2 regions of the Gottfriedia sp. NPDC057991 genome follow, and region 1 is predicted to be linked to the other one. Evidence: a T-box and tRNA genes for the amino acid it is inferred to sense, from the RefSeq annotation. Region 1 holds a T-box; the other holds one or more tRNA genes.
What was found. The T-box of region 1 lies ahead of ACFVR2_RS19980 (glycine--tRNA ligase). A T-box ahead of a tRNA ligase gene usually reads a tRNA of that ligase, here a tRNA-Gly.
Positions count from the first base shown of each region.

Region 2: it encodes a tRNA-Gly, which carries the amino acid that the T-box ahead of ACFVR2_RS19980 (glycine--tRNA ligase) is inferred to sense. The anticodon was not compared.

Region 1 is NZ_JBHVQN010000006.1:220,842-230,682, reverse strand. It holds gene corA (magnesium/cobalt transporter CorA) at 1-410, shown strand, start outside; gene ACFVR2_RS19995 (DNA alkylation repair protein) at 600-842, opposite strand; gene ACFVR2_RS19990 (NETI motif-containing protein) at 905-1,099, opposite strand; gene ACFVR2_RS19985 (Bax inhibitor-1/YccA family protein) at 1,215-1,937, opposite strand; gene ACFVR2_RS19980 (glycine--tRNA ligase) at 2,065-3,450, opposite strand; T-box leader at 3,532-3,711, opposite strand; gene ACFVR2_RS19975 (hypothetical protein) at 3,924-4,352, shown strand; gene ACFVR2_RS19970 (IS1595 family transposase) at 4,667-5,674, shown strand; gene ACFVR2_RS19965 (hypothetical protein) at 5,694-6,128, shown strand; gene ACFVR2_RS19960 (ABC transporter ATP-binding protein) at 6,382-7,089, opposite strand; gene ACFVR2_RS19955 (ABC transporter ATP-binding protein) at 7,108-7,878, opposite strand; gene ACFVR2_RS19950 (branched-chain amino acid ABC transporter permease) at 7,895-9,163, opposite strand; gene ACFVR2_RS19945 (branched-chain amino acid ABC transporter permease) at 9,173-9,841, opposite strand, start outside.
Region 2 is NZ_JBHVQN010000001.1:63,359-73,199, reverse strand. It holds gene ACFVR2_RS00365 (MMPL family transporter) at 1-2,047, shown strand, start outside; gene ACFVR2_RS00360 (hypothetical protein) at 2,290-2,460, opposite strand; tRNA gene ACFVR2_RS00355 (tRNA-Arg) at 2,630-2,703, opposite strand; tRNA gene ACFVR2_RS00350 (tRNA-Gly) at 2,707-2,780, opposite strand; gene ACFVR2_RS00345 (metallophosphoesterase family protein) at 3,017-3,520, opposite strand; gene ACFVR2_RS00340 (XTP/dITP diphosphatase) at 3,520-4,140, opposite strand; gene rph (ribonuclease PH) at 4,165-4,905, opposite strand; gene ACFVR2_RS00330 (GerMN domain-containing protein) at 5,093-6,136, opposite strand; gene ACFVR2_RS00325 (helix-turn-helix domain-containing protein) at 6,337-6,561, shown strand; gene ACFVR2_RS00320 (TatD family hydrolase) at 6,851-7,618, opposite strand; gene ACFVR2_RS00315 (ABC transporter ATP-binding protein) at 7,623-8,354, opposite strand; gene ACFVR2_RS00310 (ABC transporter permease) at 8,351-9,118, opposite strand; gene ACFVR2_RS00305 (thiamine-binding protein) at 9,118-9,408, opposite strand; gene ACFVR2_RS00300 (ABC transporter substrate-binding protein) at 9,421-9,841, opposite strand, start outside.

The DNA.
Region 1 (9,841 bases):
GCAAGTTATCAAAAGTAAGAAAAACAGTTAAACCAACAAAAGATTTAATTTATCGTATATTAAATTCAACACATGTTGAAATTGACAAAGAAACGACAAAGAAATTGCGAATCGTCTACGAACACTTAGTAAAATTATTAGATGACATTGCTGATAACAGGGAAATGGCAAATGACATCAGAGAAAGTTATATTTCAACGAACTCACACAAAATGAATAAAACGATGAAAATGTTAACATCAGTCTCAATCGTGTTCATGCCATTAACATTTATCGTAGGTGTATATGGAATGAATTTTGTTCACATCCCTGAACTTCAATTAAAGTATGGTTATTATTACTGTTGGGTGATCATGCTAATCATCGTGATTGGATTAGTGATGTGGTTCAAGAAAAAAAACTGGTTCTAAAATTAGTCATTATGTAAGACAAAAAGAGAAGTTGTAAAAAGAAAAAAACAATCTACTTCTAAATTGTCCATTTACAATCGGCACTTTTAAAAAAGCTATCCAACAAAAATAAAATGACCTCTGTACAAGGTCATCCTATTTTTGTTGGTACCTAATTATATATTCAAACTTAGTTTTGTTATTTTAAAATCACATTGAGTCCGCTGTTTTTTCAAACATTACACTTTGCTCAATTAAACCGCAAGCTCCGCATTGAACTAAATATTCTGGACCTTTATATGGAACAAAAAATGGATCTAGCCCACTTGAAACATATTCTTCTATTTCAACATCTCCGCTTTGAGCATTTAATTTAACTGCTTTTGGGTTTTGTTCGATTAAATAAAATCTACTTTTGTTTGTTTTACAGCGTGGACATGCTAATTTATGCATATTTTCACCTCATTTTATTCATATAAGGTTACTATTCCATTAAATTATTATTTTTATTCATATTAATTCGTATTTAATTTTCCTTCAAAAACAATTTTTCTTCCAGTCGGTTCAATTTCTACTTTTCCATTAACCATTTGCTCTGAAAATATTGGAACTTCCATTCTTTTAACTGGTGAATAGCCTTCTCTTTCCATTCTTTCTAAACAATCATTAATCGTTTCATTTTCAAAGACTTCAAATTTTTTCTTACTCATCTATTTCCCTACTTTCTACTTTTGTAATTCTATCTAATCATGATTGAATTCAAATCAAAATATAGTAAAAAACCTTACTTTCATTTGAGAGTAAGGTCTGATTGACTAAAATTATTTAATCGCGAAGTCTCGAAAGGAATCGAAGTGCTTCAATATAAACCCAAATGACTGTTACTAATAAACCAAAAGCACAATACCACTCGAATTCTTTTGGTGCACCTTGTCTAACACTCGTCGTAATTAAATCAAAATCCAAGAATAGATTTAATGAGGCGATTACTAGAATCGCTAAACTAACAAATATTCCTATTGGACCAGATTGATGGAGATATGGAATTGGAACATGGAAAAGTTGAAGAACCATCGTTAGTAAATAAAATAAAAATACACCGATTGTTAAGCCGAATACAATTGATCTAAAACGGTGTGTTACTTTTACAAGTCCAGTAGCATAACAAATTAATGTTCCTGCAATAATTGCAATTGTTAATAACACTGCTTGTAGGACAATCATACCATATGACGCTTCGTAAACAGCTGAAATATTTCCAATTAGAATCCCTTCAACTGCTGCATAAATAGGTGTAGTAATCGGCGCAATTCTAGGAGAAAAAGATGTTACTAACCCAATAATGAATGCAACAATTAAACATCCAATAAACACTTTAGAATTAAGTGTTCCAGTAGCCGTTAGATAATATGAGTATCCTGCTGTTGCGATTAGTAAGATTAAAGCGATTATTGTTTTACCAATTGTACCACCGATTGTCATCGCTTTAGCAGAATGCCTTGATTTCGTTAATTGTTCAGAATTTAAGATAGGATTTGAACTCCTCATTTAAACTCCTCCTTTATTTTATACCTTTATTTTACCATTTTTAGTAAATTTCTTAAACTTTAAACAAGCTTTAGTAAAATATATGAAAAAAGATGTCCAAAAGGACACCTTATTTCAAAAAACTAAATTAAAATTTAATTTTATTTGCTAAAAATGATTGTAATTCACTGATTGCAACACGAGTTTGCTCCATTGTGTCACGGTCACGAACTGTTACTTTTCCATCTTCAATTGAATCGAAGTCGTATGTGATACAGAAAGGAGTACCGATTTCATCTTGACGTCTATAACGTTTACCAATTGAACCAGTTTCATCAAAATCAACATTGAAATCTTCTGCTAAAGAAGCAAATACTTCTTGTGCATTTTCTGATAATTTTTTAGATAATGGTAAAATTGCTGCCTTATATGGTGCTAATGCAGGATGTAGACGCATTACTGTACGAGAAGTACCATCTTCTAATGCCTCTTCTTCATAAGCATCAATTAAAAATGCTAATGTAACACGATCCGCACCTAATGATGGCTCGATACAATATGGTACGTATTTTTCATTTGTAATTGGATCATGATATGTGAAATCTTCTGTTGAATATTCCATATGTTGTTTTAAATCATAATCTGTACGAGACGCAATGCCCCATAATTCACCCCAACCAAATGGGAATTTATATTCAAAATCAGTTGTCGCGTTACTATAGTGTGATAATTCATCTGCACTATGTTCACGTAAACGAAGATATTCTTCATTCATACCTAAAGCTAAAAGCCATTTATTAGCAGTTTCTTTCCAATAAGAATACCACTCTAACTCTTCACCTGGTTTACAGAAGAATTCAAGCTCCATTTGTTCAAATTCACGAGTACGGAACGTGAAATTTCCTGGAGTAATTTCGTTACGGAAGCTTTTACCGATTTGAGCGATACCAAATGGAACTTTCTTTCTCATTGTACGTTGAACATTTTTAAAGTTTACGAAAATACCTTGTGCTGTTTCAGGACGTAAGAAAATTTCATTCGTACTTGACTCTGTAACACCTTGGAATGTTTTAAACATTAGGTTAAATTGACGAATATCTGTAAAATCATGGCTACCACAATCAGGACAAGCAATTTTATGTTCCTCAATTAATTTAGCCATTTCTGAAAATGGAAGACCATCAACGATAATTTCCATTCCTTTTTCTTCAAGTGCATTTTCAATTAATTTATCTGCGCGATGACGAGCTTTACAATTTTTGCAATCGATCATTGGATCATTGAAGTTACCAATATGACCTGATGCTTCCCATGTACGTGGATTCATTAAGATTGCAGCATCTAATCCAACATTATATGGACTTTGCTGAACAAACTTTTTCCACCAAGCTTTTTTCACATTATTTTTTAATTCAACACCAAGTGGACCATAATCCCACGTATTTGCTAAACCACCGTAAATTTCAGAACCTGGGAATACAAATCCTCTGTGTTTAGCATGACTTACTACGACATCCATCGATTTCTCTGACATTTCATTTGCCTCCAATTTTCAATTGTTTTTTGAAAATGCAAGAATGAAAATAAAAAAGCTCTCATCCTTAGGCATTTTCTGCCTAGGGACGAGAGCTGTATATGCACCCGCGGTTCCACCCTAGTTGACAATTAAAAAAATTGTCCACTTTAAGAATTAACTCAGGAATGCCTTTCGCTAAAGGTTTTGATTGAGCTCACACCATCCTCAATTCGCTATACAAAATAATCTTTAGGTACTTCTTTCCGTCAACGTTATATGTAATAAATAATATGTTGTTATTTTAACAAAGTGTCAATGATTAAGTCAAATATTATTATGAACATTTATGAGAAAAAAATACGGTGAATTTTTTGAATATTTTTTGGAAACCTAACATGTAAAGATAAAACCTTTACAGTATGAGCATTACTTGGTATGATAGAAAAGTTGTTTTATTTATATACCTATACTATCAGAAGGGAGTGCTAGTTTTGAGTAGCAGCATTTTTTTAAAGAAAAAGAAACGTTCAGCAGTATTGCTTGATAAACATCATTCCATTCGTTTATTAAAGACAAACAAAAAGCGAATCGTGAACAAAAGAAACACTAAAATAAAAGGGTTCGAACAATTACTTGTTAGAGAATTAAACGAGGCAATGATTTCAACTTCAAACAGTACGGTAAATGAAATTTCTGAAAATGTAAATACAGTAGTGATCGAAGGACTTCCAGTAACATTTCTTCTAAAGCTTGGAAAAGAGTTTTTCTCAGATTTAGAAGCAGTGAAGTACTATTATAATAGTAAACATGAAGATTTTTACAAGAATCGTAGTTTACTAGAGGAATCACTTCAATCTTCAATTAACAATTCGTCAAGTGAAGATCAATTAAAAGTTTCGGAATTTATTTCTAATAAATAAACATTTCATATTAATGAGGGAATCCCTATGGGGTTCCCTCTTTTTATTACCTTTGAGAAAATCGTAGTAAATCAATTAAATGAAGTATCGTGTTAATACCGACCGACTGAACTGCAATTAAATTCATCAAATCTGCAAATAAAGTGAAAAATAACCTATACCAGTAAAGGTATTTCAACTGAAATATTAGATCATTGTGGATACTTTGGAGTGTAACACTAGCATATTTCTTTTGGCTGTTTTCGTATAGATTGTTGCTTTCTTGACCATGATTAATAAGGCTTGATATAATCATGTTTTAGGAGGCGTTCGGCATGTGGTTAGATGTGTATGAAAATGTAAATGAACTTACAAAACAAGAACAATTAGCGTTATTTAAAGCGTTGAAAAATGACTTATTTCCAGATGAACCAGATAAAATTACCAAACTACTTAAACAAATTCGTGAAAGTCGATTTAGTAGTGGAATGGCATGCGTTCATTGCGGTAGTACAGCCATTAAGAGAAATGGTAAATATAAGTCACGACAACGTTATCTTTGCAAAGATTGCAATAAGACTTTCAATGATATGACCAACACACCATTTTCAGGTTCTCGTTATCCTGAGAAATGGGTTAAGTATATGGAAATGATGGTTGAAGGATATACACTTCCTAAAATCGCTAAACGTCTTAAAATACACATTTCTACTGCATTTTATTGGAGACATAAAATACTGAATGCATTACGTTCGTTAGATTTTGAACAGTTATTTGGTATTGTAGAAAGCGATGAAACTTTCTTTCGTGAGTCTATGAAAGGTAGAAAAGTTACACATCGTAAGGCTAAGAAACGTTCAACAAAGGACAAAAAAAGAGGTATTTCTGACCTAAAAATTGCCGTTGTTGTGGCACAAGATAGAAATCATAATATTATCGCTTTAAAAGCAGGTACTGGTCGTGTAAGAGCTGAAGAAATTGATGCTGTGATAGGAAGATATATTCATCCTACTTCCGTTTTATGTACAGATACTGCTACGAATTATAAAAAATTCGCTAAGATTAAAGGTTATCATCATGAAACGATAAACGAACGACAAAAACAGCGAGTTAAAAAGGGAATTTATCATGTTCAAAACGTAAATAACTTTCACAGTCGATTAAAAACATGGATGGATAGATTTCAAGGCGTTGCAACTAAATATCTTGATAACTATCTTTACTGGTTCCGATGGTTGGAAATAGATAAGCATTTATCCTTTGAAAAACAAGTGGAGCAAATGCTTATTTCAGCTTGCCAAAAATCAAATAACACAACAGTTCAAATGCTTAGAAGTGCCTGATAAGGAGGAGAAACTATACATGGTTGAATTGCTACTTGAAATAGAGAATTTTAGGGTTTGGGCTAAGACATCAGATAAATCATATGGAGAATGGGAAACTGATTATCTGCATTGGGATAGGATTTATAAACTTGTCGATAAACTATTGATTGAAACCCCAGTTAATAATTGGAATTCAGAGTTATTAAACGAATTTCAATATATATTAGCGAGAGATAATGAGTGTGAAATTATAATCGATAGCTTGATAGAAAATCCAAAACAACTGATTTCCATTGCTCAACACACAATTTCTTTTCCAGACTTCGATGCAAGATGGCAGGTGGCTTACGGACTTGGAGAAATAGACGGAAATAATCTTGTGATACAAACTCTTCTTGAAAAATTTTTAATGGATGAAATGGAATGTGTAAGAAAAAGAGCATCATATGCTTATGAAAAGAGAGGGTATTAACAATACCCTCTCTAAAAACAACAAAGTTTACGAAAACAGCCTTTCTTTTAAACAATAAAATATTAATTCAAATCTGCCATTTATCTTTAAAAAAGTCTGAAACATAGACTTAAAATGATCAGTGCCTCCGAGATCCCTTCTGTCTATGAATTTTTACATTCATTTACATCAAAAAAGGATGTTCATATGTCAGTTGAACTGATTTATGATCCATCCCCTCTTTTACTTTATCTATTTTTGATTTGCATATTCATTATGCTAAATATGCTTTTTTCACTTCTTCATTATTCATTAATGTCTTACCTTCACCAACCATTTGAATCTCACCAGTTTGAATTACATAGCCACGGTGAGCGATTTGTAATGCTTGGTATGCGTTTTGTTCGACTAATAAGATTGTCATTCCTTGTTTGTTTAGTTGCTCAATGATTTCAAATATTTGTTCAACAATAATTGGAGCAAGACCCATAGACGGTTCATCTAGCATTAGCAATGATGGTCCCATCATCAGTCCTCTGCCAATCGCTAGCATTTGTTGTTCTCCACCACTCATCGTTCCACCTTTTTGACTTAGGCGCTCTTTTAGTCTTGGAAAATAATCAAATACCATTTCCATACGTGCGGCAATTAGTTTTTTATCCTTAACTGAGAAAGCACCCATCTCTAAATTTTCTTTTACACTTAATTTAGAAAAGATTCTTCTTCCTTCTGGCACATGTGCGATTCCCTTTAAGGCAATTTCATGAGCTTGTAGCTTTATAATTTCTTCACCTTTATAAATCAGCGTTCCAGATTTTGGTTTAACTTGTCCACAAATCGTTTTTAGAGTAGTAGATTTTCCCGCACCGTTACTTCCAATTAGTGTTACAATTTCACCTTCATTTACTTCAATGTTAATATCCTTCAATGCTTGAATACCACCGTAAAAAGAGTTAATATCTTTTAATTGTAATAGCGTCATCTTTTCGTACTCCTTTCACTATGCAGTAGTCACTGCACTTTTTCCTAAATATGCTTCAATTACTTTTTGATTATTTCGAATTTCGAGTGGTTTTCCTTCTGCAATTTTTTCGCCATGATCAAGTACAAATAGATACTCAGATATTTCCATTACAAGCTTCATATCATGCTCGATTAAGACGATCGTTAAGTTAAGATCATCTCTCATTTGATAGATTAAATCAGTCAATTCTTTCGTTTCTTTCGGATTCATCCCTGCAGCTGGCTCATCTAAAAGTAAGATTCTTGGCTGAGATGCTAATGCACGAGCGATTTCAAGTCGTCTTTGTGCACCGTATGATAGACTTGATGCTTCCTCATTATAAATATCAGCTAAGCCAACGTATTCTAACCATTTATATGCTTCTTTCATCGCCGATTTTTCTGCTTTTTTATATTTAGGTAAATGGAATATTGTTGAAAAAACACCATACTTTAAATGCTGATGCATTCCTACCATGACATTTTCTAAAGTAGTCATACTATTAAATAAACGAATATTTTGGAATGTACGAGAGATCCCTTTTTTATTAACTGTATGTGGCTTTAGCCCTACTAAACTCTCATTGCCTAGCAAAATTTCACCACTACTAGGAGTATACACACCTGTAATCATATTAAAAAACGTTGTTTTCCCAGCTCCATTTGGTCCAATTACCGCTGTAATTGATCCTTCTTTAATGTCAATATTTACATTATTAACAGCTGTTAAACCACCAAAGCTTTTCGTTAAATTCGTTGTTTTTAACATTTGATAACCTCCTTTCTTATAATGAAACTGTGCGTGTTTTTTCTTCGACTACAGTTTGATCTACGACGTCTTCTTTTGGAACTACCTTATTTTTGGCAGGCAATAATCCTTTTGGCCTGAAAATTGCTGCAAGTACTAAAATAAGCCCAAAAATCATACGCTGCATTTTAGAAGGCGATAGAGCCGGTGGTAAATTAATGACTCCATCTAATGTTAATTGGTTTAAATAGTTTGTTACTTCTGTTAATACTTGTAGATTTAAGATTGTTACAAGTGCTGCTCCAAGGATAACACCTGGAACGCTACCCATTCCGCCTAAAATAACCATTACCAAGATCGTAATCGATTCAAGTAACGTAAAGCTTGTTGGATCAATGAACATTTGCTTTGCAGAGAATACTACTCCCATCATTCCTGAGAAAGATGCACCGATTGCAAATGCAATTAATTTCGTACGTACTAAGTGAATACCTGATGCTTGTGCAGCGATTTCATTCTCACGTACAGCCTTCCATGAACGTCCAAGCTTAGAATCTTGTAATCTAGTAACAGCTAAAATGACGATTGCTAAAACAACTAACACGACATAATAGAATTGACCAGAATTATCAATCTCTATTCCAAAAATAATCGGAGGTGGAATAGATGGAATACCTTGTGCTCCACCAGTAATATTTACCGGTTTATCTAAGTTATTAAATACAATTCGAATTATTTCTCCAAATCCAAGTGTTACAATTGCTAAATAATCACCTTTTACACGAAGTACTGGAATACCTAATAATACACCTGCAATTGCAGCGATTATTCCACCGATTATTATAAATACCCAGAACGAGTTTCCTGAAAAAGGAAGGAAATCAAAATGTAAGAAATTCGTTACTTGTTTAGTAGAAAAAATTGCATAAGTATATGAACCGATTGCAAAGAATGCAACGAATCCTAAATCTAGTAGACCCGCTAAACCAACTACTACATTTAATCCAAGTGCCATTGCAACATAGATTCCAACTAATGTCGCTACACCCATATATGATTCAAATGCTGTACCTTGTGATGCAACATACGGCATGATCACCGTTAAAACTAGTATTCCAATGCTCCATTTTAATTTGACTGGAAAATTAGTTTTATATAATAAGTAAAGTGAGAACAAGATTAATAGAAATGCCGTTACGGATTCTTGCAATAGGAATAATCCTAATGATGTAACAACGATATAAGCTCCTAAGAAAATTCCTTGAAGTTTGTTTGATTGTTTCAACCCTTCTAATAAGCTCTTCACCTAATTCACCTACACTTTCTCAGCTACAGGTTTACCTAATAAACCTTCTGGCTTGAATATTAGAACTAAAATTAAAATTCCAAATGCAACAACATCTTTATATTCTGATGGGAAAATGCCATGTGTTAAATTTGATAAATTTGTTGCCGCAAACACTTCGATTACACCGATTAATAAACCGCCAAGCATCGCACCACGGATATTTCCGATTCCTCCTAATACTGCTGCTGTAAATGCTTTTAGGCCTAAAATAAAACCGATATACGGATCAATTGTGTTGTACTGTAATGCAAATAGCACACCAGTTGCACCACCTAATCCAGAACCTAAAAAGAATGTTAAAGAGATGACTTTATTAACGTTTACAGACATTAATGATGCAGTTTCACGATCTTGAGCTACTGCACGCATTGCTGTGCCCCATTTTGTTTTATTGATGAAGTAATCTAATGAAATCATCATTACAACTGCAACAACTAAAATAATGATTGATGCTGATTTAATTTGTGCATTTCCAAATGAAGAAAGAATTGAGCTAGTTTTAATTTGGTGTTGTCCTGAAAATAGTGATGGGCCAGTAATAATGTAATTTCCTTCTTTTAATTCAGCAATAAAACGTACGATATCTTGAAGTAAAAATGAAATACCAATTGCTGTAATTAATGTAATTAACTTTGG
Region 2 (9,841 bases), on a different contig from region 1:
TGAAAAAGAGTTTAAAGCGATGCAACCAGCAGGTGCCCAAGTAAAAGTGGTGTTTAAAGCACCCAAAAACGAAACCTTGGAGTCAGCGGAAGTACAACAGAAAATTGCAAAAGTTCTAGATGAGATTAAAAAAGATTCAGCTGTTGATTCTGTGGCAGCACCGATGCAGTTGCAAAACCTCAGTAAAGATAGGAAAATCGGATATGCAGTTGTTACGTACAAAGTCAAAGCGGAAAAGGTCACAAAAGCTTCTAAGGATAAGATTTTAAATAGTATTGAAACAACAAGGGATACCGGCATTCAAACGGAATTATCAGGAGGCGATATCCAATTTTCTGACTCCGAGACTTCAGGTATGACTGAAATTGTCGGAGTACTTGTTGCCTTCGTAGTCCTGGCATTTACTTTTGTGTCTTTCCTAGCAGCTGGACTGCCGATTCTCACTGCGATAATCGGATTAGCGATTGGAATGCTAGGAATCATGATCGGAACAAATTATGTGGAAATCCAATCTGTTTCCTTATCTTTAGCAGCCATGCTGGGACTCGCAGTGGGCATTGACTATGCGCTCTTCATTATCAATCGCTTTAGACAACAGCTTGCACAAGGAGATTCTGTTCCAGAATCTGTTGCTATCGCAACGGGAACAGCAGGAGGTGCAGTAATCTTTGCAGGATTAACAGTTATTATTGGTCTTTTAGGACTGTCTGTTACAAAGATTCCATTCCTGACAACGATGGGCGTATCCGCGGCCTTTACTGTGCTCGTAGCTGTGTTGGTTTCCGTCGTTATATTACCAGCCATATTGGGACTTGTCGGCGATAAGATTGCCCCATCTAAACAAAATCGATTCTTACAAAAGATGGGTGGGGCAGGTAAGAAACACGTTGGTTCAAATAAATGGGGGGAATTTGTCACAAAGCGTCCTCTTATTGTTACAATTTTCGCAATCGGAATACTTGCAGTAATTACGATTCCATTTTTCCATATGAACCTTGGACTACCTTCGGATGGAACAACAAAATCCACAGCAACGACAGAAAGAAGAGCATATGATTTATTGACGGAAGCATATGGAGAAGGATTTCATGCCTCTTTAGTGGTAGTGGCAAAATCAGAGCAAGCAACAGCTGAAACTCAAAATGCTTTGAACACCATTTCAAAAGAATTGGGTACACTATCTGATGTAAAAAGTGTGACACCAGCTATCCCTGGGCCTTCTGGAAAGATTTATATGATTTCCGTCACACCAAAAACAGGACCAGACGATACAAAGACGAAGGATTTGGTAAAAGCAATCCGGGACAAATCGAACCAGACAGAGAAAGAAAATGGAATTGAACTAATGGTAACGGGCTCAGCAGCGATGAATATTGATATTTCACAAAAGCTGAGTGATGCCTTGCCGGTTTTCGCTGCCCTCATTGTGGGACTTGCATATATACTCTTAGTTCTAGTGTTTAGGTCTCTGCTCATTCCATTAAAAGCAGTTTTAGGGTTTCTACTTTCTCTTGGTGCTACGTTGGGAGCCGTGGTATTTTTCGTGCAGGATGGGCATTTCCAAAATATATTTGGTTTCCCGGCTGCCGGTCCGATCTTAGCCTTCTTGCCTGTCATTCTCATCGGGATCCTTTTCGGACTCGCAATGGACTATGAGGTGTTCCTAGTGAGCAAAATGCGGGAAGTATATACGCATACTAGTGACCCAAAGAGAGCTATTTTAGAAGGAATGCGGGAGAGCGGGAGAGTCGTAGTCGCAGCAGGATTAATTATGATGTCTGTATTTATTGGATTCATGTTGGCACCTGATACTATCATTAAATCCATAGGCATGTCTCTTACGTTCGGTGTTTTCTTTGACGCATTCATTGTGAGAATGACAATCGTACCTGCGGTTATGACTCTTATGGGTAAGTCAGCCTGGTACTTGCCAAAATGGCTAGATAAAATTTTGCCTAACATTGATGTTGAAGGAGAAAGCATTATACAACGCATGGACAACAAAAGTGAAAAGATATATAAACAGAACCCGCTTCCTATAAAATAGGAGCGGTTTTTTTAAGAGAAGGTATAAGTCCTCCTTCATCTATTCGAGTACATCTATGGAACCCAGGTAAGAAAAAATGCAATTAGTATAGTTTGTGAAGAACTCCGTACACTATTTTCTCTCTCTTTGCCTTGTTTGTTAAAAGTCTAGTTACTACAAATTTAATGGTTGTAACTATTGCCAAAGTAAGAAGCATTGTTAAAACAAACTCATACAGCATTAACTTCACCTCTACTCAATTGTTAGTTCAATCGTGATCGGTTTCCGCTGATCTCCATTTGGCGAGTAATCGTTGTGAGTGCCTGTTTGATAGTCATTCGGTCTAAATCGACCGTTGTACGTGGGGTAAGATTTTCCGAGAACAAACCGCTTAAATCATCTGAAATCGATAAAATACTTTTCTTTTTCGTCATAACAAAAATAACCTCCTAGCTTACGCCTTATTTCGAGTCGTTTTCGGTTTTGACCGATGCACTGACCGTTTCATTTGGCGTCCTAGAAGGTTGATATATAGCGATTCATTTGGTATGTAGACAAAAAAAAACACTTATTTTACATTTCGTAAAACAAGCGTCTTTTGGACGTCCTGAGAGGGATTCGAACCCCCGACCGACGGCTTAGAAGGCCGTTGCTCTATCCTGCTGAGCTACCAGGACATATGGAGCGGGTGATGGGAATCGAACCCACGACCGAAGCTTGGAAGGCTTCTATTTTACCATTAAACTACACCCGCATATGTTTTATTTTTTTATTTCTTTGCGACATCACCCTGTCGACAATATTTATTATAGTCACTATGCAAATTAAAGTCAACACTATTTTAAAACTTTTTTTCCAAAATAAAGGAAAAAATTTAAAAGTTGTTTAATTACCTTAGTTTATTAGGGTTTTTCGGCTTTTAGTACTCAGAAATTTTTTGTTTTCAGGTAAGGTTAGTAGCATCAAAAGCTACTAACCTCCTTTTATTCATTATAATTCAAATGAAGTAGTTATAAGCTCCGTTCCATCTGTATTATAAAAAGTAACATTAGCTTTCTTACCAATTGTTTCAAGAATAGCATAAGTCTTTTCTTTTCGCATTCTCGGTAATAATATGCTGCCAGGGTTAATAAAAAGTACACCATCAATTACCTCGGCTCCTAATACATGTGAGTGACCGAAACAAGCAATTGTTGCCCCAACCTCTTTACAACGATAATACAGCTTTTGTAATGACTGTTTTATTCCATGTAAATGACCATGTGTTGCATAGATTGTATATTCATTCCCACGGTGAATAAATTCTTCAGGGAATTCTCCTCTGAAATCACAATTTCCTCTTACAACATTATAATCCTTTAATTCCTTAGCATTTTCTTCTAATTCAGAATCTCCACAGTGTATCATTAAATCTACACTGTCACGATATCGGTCGGCGATTTCTTGCAATGGTTTCGTCAATCCATGGCTATCACTTACAATTAGTACTTTCATTAATTTGAACCTCTAAATAAAAAGTCTTTATCTTCTTTATTTATAACATTCATTAATGATTTAATTGCATTTGCACGATGACTTAAGCCACCTTTTTCATCTGTTGTTAATTCAGCCATCGTTTTATCTAATTCTGGCAAAAAGAATATTGGATCGTAGCCAAATCCGTTTGTTCCTCTTTTTTCATTGGCAATATATCCTTCAACTGTACCATAAACAGTGATTGTTTTTTTACTAGGAACTGCTAGAGCTAAAGCACAATAAAATCGTGCAGTTCTTTTGCCAGGAAAAACGCCTTCTAGTTCACTTAATACTTTTTGCAAATTATCTTCGTCACTTTTATGTAATCCAGCATATCGAGCAGAATAAACGCCTGGTCTACCTTCAAGTGCATCCACTATTAATCCAGAGTCATCTGCAATTACAGGCGTATCTAGCTCTCTCGCTAAATACTCAGCTTTTAAAATCGCATTTTCTTCAAATGTAGTTCCTGTTTCTTCAACTTCTTGAATTTCAGGAAAGTCTTTTAAAGATTTAATTTGAAATCCCATCGGGTTAAAAAGCGCTTCAAAATCCTTGACTTTGCCTTGATTATTAGTCGCAATAATGATTGTTTCCATCCTTAAAGTCTCTCCTCGAAATGATTATTGAAATTTAATACCTTCTTGTAATAACACTTCTTTTTGTTTTTCAATTAGAGATTTAATTCCTAATTCACCTAAAGATAATAACTCATTTAATTCTTCTCTTGAAAATGTTGCTTCTTCACCAGTCCCTTGAAGTTCAACAAACTGCCCTTTTCCAGTCATAATAATATTCATATCAACACTTGCAGCAGAATCTTCTACATAATATAAATCTAGTACTGGTCCAAGCTCATCTAAAATACCAACTGAAGTTGCTGCTAAATAATCTTTTACAGGATACGATTTTAATTTATCCATTTTAATTAATTTATCAAAAGCAAGCATCATTGCAACAAATGCACCAGTAATTGAAGTAGTTCTTGTTCCACCATCTGCTTGAATTACATCACAGTCGATCCAAATTGTCTTTTCACCAAGAGCTTCTAAATCAACTACTGCTCTTAACGCTCTTCCTATTAATCGTTGAATTTCCATTGTTCGACCAGTTACTTTTCCTTTAGATGATTCACGTATTGTACGCTCTTGAGTAGCCCTTGGTAACATAGAATATTCTGCTGAAATCCAACCTTTTCCACTATTTCTCAAAAATGGTGGAACACGGTCCTCAACTGTTGCATTACAAATTACCTTCGTATCACCAATACTTATAAGTACAGAACCTTCTGCATGTTTTGTATAGTGAGTAATTATCTCAATAGGTCTAAGTTCATTATTTAATCTTCCATCTGTTCTTGTCATGTTTGTTCCTCCTACAAAATCTTCCAAATACTAGTATAGACAAAAATGTGATTTCATTTCTACTTATTAACTATAATTTAAAGATAAAATTAAAAACCTTGTACAAAAATCATCACAATTTTTGTACAAGGTTGATATTTAAAACATTTTTTTAAAAGACAATTATTATCTTTTTCTAACCACTAGCTTACAATTTTTTCGTATTTACATCCTTAGGCCTAGAAACAGGTTGGCTTAAAGGCTTGCCTTGTTGGTCTAGCGCAGTTAATTTACCATTGATTTGAATTTCAATAGACTTAACTCCTTTTTGCTCTGTTAAAGAAAGAACAAGCGGCTGTAATACATCGTTATTGATCATATTTTTTGCAATGTTTCCATAGATTCCATCGTTAAAATTAAGTACTAACTTACCGCCTTTGAAAACAGGTTGACTAACAAGTTTCGTATCAGTTCCAAAATCGGAAACTAAATTTGAATATTCAGAAGGACCTTTTACAAGTTCATTTACGATTGCTGAATATGAATCTGTTTCAGCATTTGAAATCCTAGCCGTTACAGGTACATAATAAGTGTCTCCCATTTCCCCTTGAGAAACATAATATAGCGTAACTGGTCTTGAGTTCATAATATCTACAATGTCACCTTTATCAAAGTTAATTCCATCATCTCTTGTTAACCCATCACCAATCAGAGCCTTATTTACTGGCATCGATGCAAGTTCTTTTCCGTTTACTCTAATTTTCACCTTTGTCACATTATCAAATTGAGTTAAAGTCCAAGTAACAGCTTGAAACACTTTTAATTCATCTTCAGCACGGTATTGCTTAAATTCTGGTGAAAAATCAGCAATAATTGTACCATCCTTTTGAGTTTGAACACCTAAAACTTCTGTATTCGGAGGTAAAACTGCTTGGAAACCATTCGGTAATTCATCTGTAACAGGACCATCTTTTACTAAGTACTCTAACGCTTGTTTAGCCAAGCTAGTAGACTTAGGTAATTGGAATGTTTGCGGTACAACATACCCGTTACGGTCAATTAAATATAATTCCCTTTTTACCGTTTCCTCCTTCTTTGCTACTTCTTTTGAAGGTTGATCACTTTTATAAACTACAGTTTTAGGTGGATCAATGTCAGTTGAAGATTTCGTTGGAAGTAAACTACATCCACTCATTGTTGCGATTCCACATACCGCTGCTGCTGTTACTAACAATCTTTTTTTCATCACCATACTCCCCCCACGCTTTTTTATTATTTATACGAGCCTGTACATTTTTTAGAACAAGCTAAATAGAAAAAAATAAATAATTTAAATCTAGCTCTAAATTCACTGGAAATATTCACCTAAAAGACCTATCGTTCATATGATAAAAAGACTAAATGAATACCCATCCGAAGAACAGCTCGGTCAAGCAAGGAGGGTTAGCACAGTTGAAGGATAGAGACTATCAAACAAAGCACACACTCACAAAGCGTGAAAAAGAAGTATTCGAGCTTCTTGTTCAAGATAAGACTACAAGAGAAATTGCTGAAGAACTTTTTATAAGTGAAAAAACTGTGAGAAATCATATTTCAAATGCAATGCAGAAGCTTGGGGTTAAGGGGCGATCACAAGCAGTTATAGAGCTTCTTCGTATGGGAGAGCTTGAACTGTAGTTATTTTGTAGAAACACTTCTACAAACCAACATACTGCCGGCATTCTAATCGACATGCCGGTTTTGGTATTTACATTGAAACTTAAGTTTTTCATTTCTCTATTTTCTAGCTTGTAATGAATCTGATTATTTGAATTGAAAGTTTTACTTTATATCCTACTTATAGTAGATAAAAAAGCCTATCCGTATATTAGGATAGCGTCTCTGCTATAGGGGGATTTTATTTTAGCTCTTTTTACCTATCTAAAATAAAAAAAATCGTTTCCAGTTAGAAAACGATTTTCTTATTTTATATACTATAAAACTTCTTAGTATTTTCATATAAAGTTTTATATGCAACTGATATATCTATGTCTTTTAACTCAGCTATCTTTGCAACCGATTGATGCATAAATTTAGGATGTGTCCACTCATTCTCAAAAGGCCCTTCAAATGGCCAAGGACCATCTGTTTCTACCATCATTAGTTCTAAAGGATACTTTTTCACTAAGTCTTGAATCTCATTTTCATATAATACATCTGGTGTAATTGAGATAAAATACTCATTTTTTATCATCCGTTTAATTGTTTGATCGTCTCCTTTAAACCAATGAAAATGAGCTTTTTGTATAAAATATTTTTCTAGTAGATTACATACGGTTTCGGCATCCTCATATACTGCATGTAATATGATCGGTTTATTTAACTCTTTTGCAAGCGAGATAAATTTTTCTAGTAATTGAATATAAGGTTCGTAATTAATCTGTTCTTCCAAATTCTTATAATATGGTAATCCAACTTCTCCGATAGCGACCATTTCATCCTGATGGATCTTAATCCATTCAATTAATTTATCAACCTCTTCATCAGAAGGGATTTGTTGTTCAGGATGAAATCCGAATGCAGGATATACACTATTATTTTGTTTTTTTAACTCTAAATTTTTCTTACTAGATTTTAAATCCATCGAAACCGAAATGATCGCCTCGATTTCGAGTCTTTCTATTTTAGTTAATATTTCTTCTTTTTGACTAGTATCATAAGAATCTAAATGAATATGAGCATCTATCATTTTCATCGTATTACTCCTTCTCTAAAGCCAAATAGATTTTTCTTTTATATTCCGTAAATTCGTCACTTAATAATAATTCTTTTTTGCGTGGTCTTGGAAATGGCACAATGATTTCTTTTTTGATTTTGGCTGGTTTGTCAGAAAATATATAGATTCGATCAGACATTAACAACGCTTCATCAATATTATGAGTAACCAATAAAATTGATCGTCGTTGCTCCTCCCAAATTGATAAAAGCCATTGTTGCATTTCAAGTCTAGTGAACTCATCTAAAGCTGAAAAAGGCTCATCCATACACATAAACGACTGCGGTGCTAGTAATGACCTTAAAAATGAAACTCGTTGTTTCATACCACCAGATAATTCATGAGGGTAAGCATTCTCATAGTTTTCTAAACCGGTTCTTTTAAGCCAGTCTCTTGCCAATTTTTCATCAGGTTTATGTTTTAATTCCTTTGACAAAACAATATTTTTTAATACTGTTCTCCAAGGTAGTAACGAATGATCCTGAGGCATAAAACTAATATGACCAAGTTCTCCATTTATTATCGACCCATTTAACCTTACTTCTCCAGAATCAGGTTTTAGTAAACCACCTATAAGATGAAACAACGTACTTTTCCCACTACCAGATGGACCTAAAATTGATACAAATTCACTCTCGTTTACATAAAGGGAAATATTATCTAACACTTGATGACCGCTATAACTCTTTGATAATTGTTCTACTTGTAATGTCATTTCCGTTTCTCCCCTTTAACTTTCCATTTAACAGTAAAACGTTCAATTACAACTATTAGGAAGAAGAAAAGCATACTTAAAAACATAATGATAAAAATTGAAACAAATACTCGATCTGTTCTAAATGAAGATGAAGCTAAAGTCATATATACACCAATTCCAGATTTCGCTCCTAGCCATTCAGATATGACTGCCCCCATAACACTATAAGTTGCTGAAATCTTTAAGCCGGAAAATATGGAAGGTAGAGAAAAAGGCAACTCAACTTTCCAAAAAATTTGTGATTTGGATGCTCCTGCCATTTTCATATAATCTATTAGTTCACTTGGTGTTTGTCGGAAACCATCCAGCGCTGAAACTGTAACAGGGAAAAAACAAACAAGAGAAATAATAATTAATTTAGGTAATACACCAAATCCAAACCAAATAATTAAAAGCGGTGCCAATACGATAATTGGTACATTTTGCGAAAGAATTAATAATGGGTAAAAAGCTTCCCTAACACTTGGAATTAAATGTAATAGAAATGCTATTAAAAATCCTAATAAACTACCAATTAACAAACCAATAATCGTTAATTGAATTGTAGAAGAAATATGAGGAAGTAGTGAATCAGATGATTTCATTCCTTCTTTAAAGATTGAGATCGGCCCTGGCAATAACCAAGATTCGATTTTCCAAATTTTAATACTTAGCTGCCAACAGATTAAAAAAAGCAGGATGACAACGATTGGTTGCCATCCTTTTATATTTTTAGATTTCATTAACGGTACTTCTCCGTTAACACATCCATCGTAATACCTTGTGGTTGGTAAAGTATTTTCATTTGAGTGATCACATTATGGCAACCTATTTCAATCATTCTTTCATTCATTTTTTGAACAACCTCTAACAATTGTTTCAAGTCACCTTCCATAGTTGTTTCCAATGGTTGAACTTGATATTTTACACCTGATTCATCAATAATTTTAATAGCTTCATCAACTGCTGGAATAACATCCTCAATATTATTTGTTTTCGGTATAATTTGGACACTCATTAAAGTAGTTTGCATATTAACTCCTCCTTATTTCGCTGGTAAGAAATCATTCGTAAATGCTTCTTTTGGCTTAAAGTTTCCTTCTAATAATTTATTTTCAGCTAAGAAATCTGCATAGTTTTTCCAAACTGATAATTTTTGCTCTCCCCAACGGTCTGCATCATCTTTATATTTAGATGCTAACCATTCTTGGCTTTTTTCCACTAATTTTTTATCTAAATCCGGATTATCCTTTATTAAAATTGATGCAGCTTCTTTTGGGTTATCAATCGCAAAATTATATCCTTTTGATGCTGCAGCAACAAATGCTTTTACTATTTTAGGGTTTTTACTAATCATTTTTTCGTTCGTAGCTAAAACTGGAGTATAGTAATCTAGCTTTTTACTATAATCAGTTAAATAAATCATGTTTAATTTTTCTCCACGAAGCTCTGCTTCAATCCCTGTC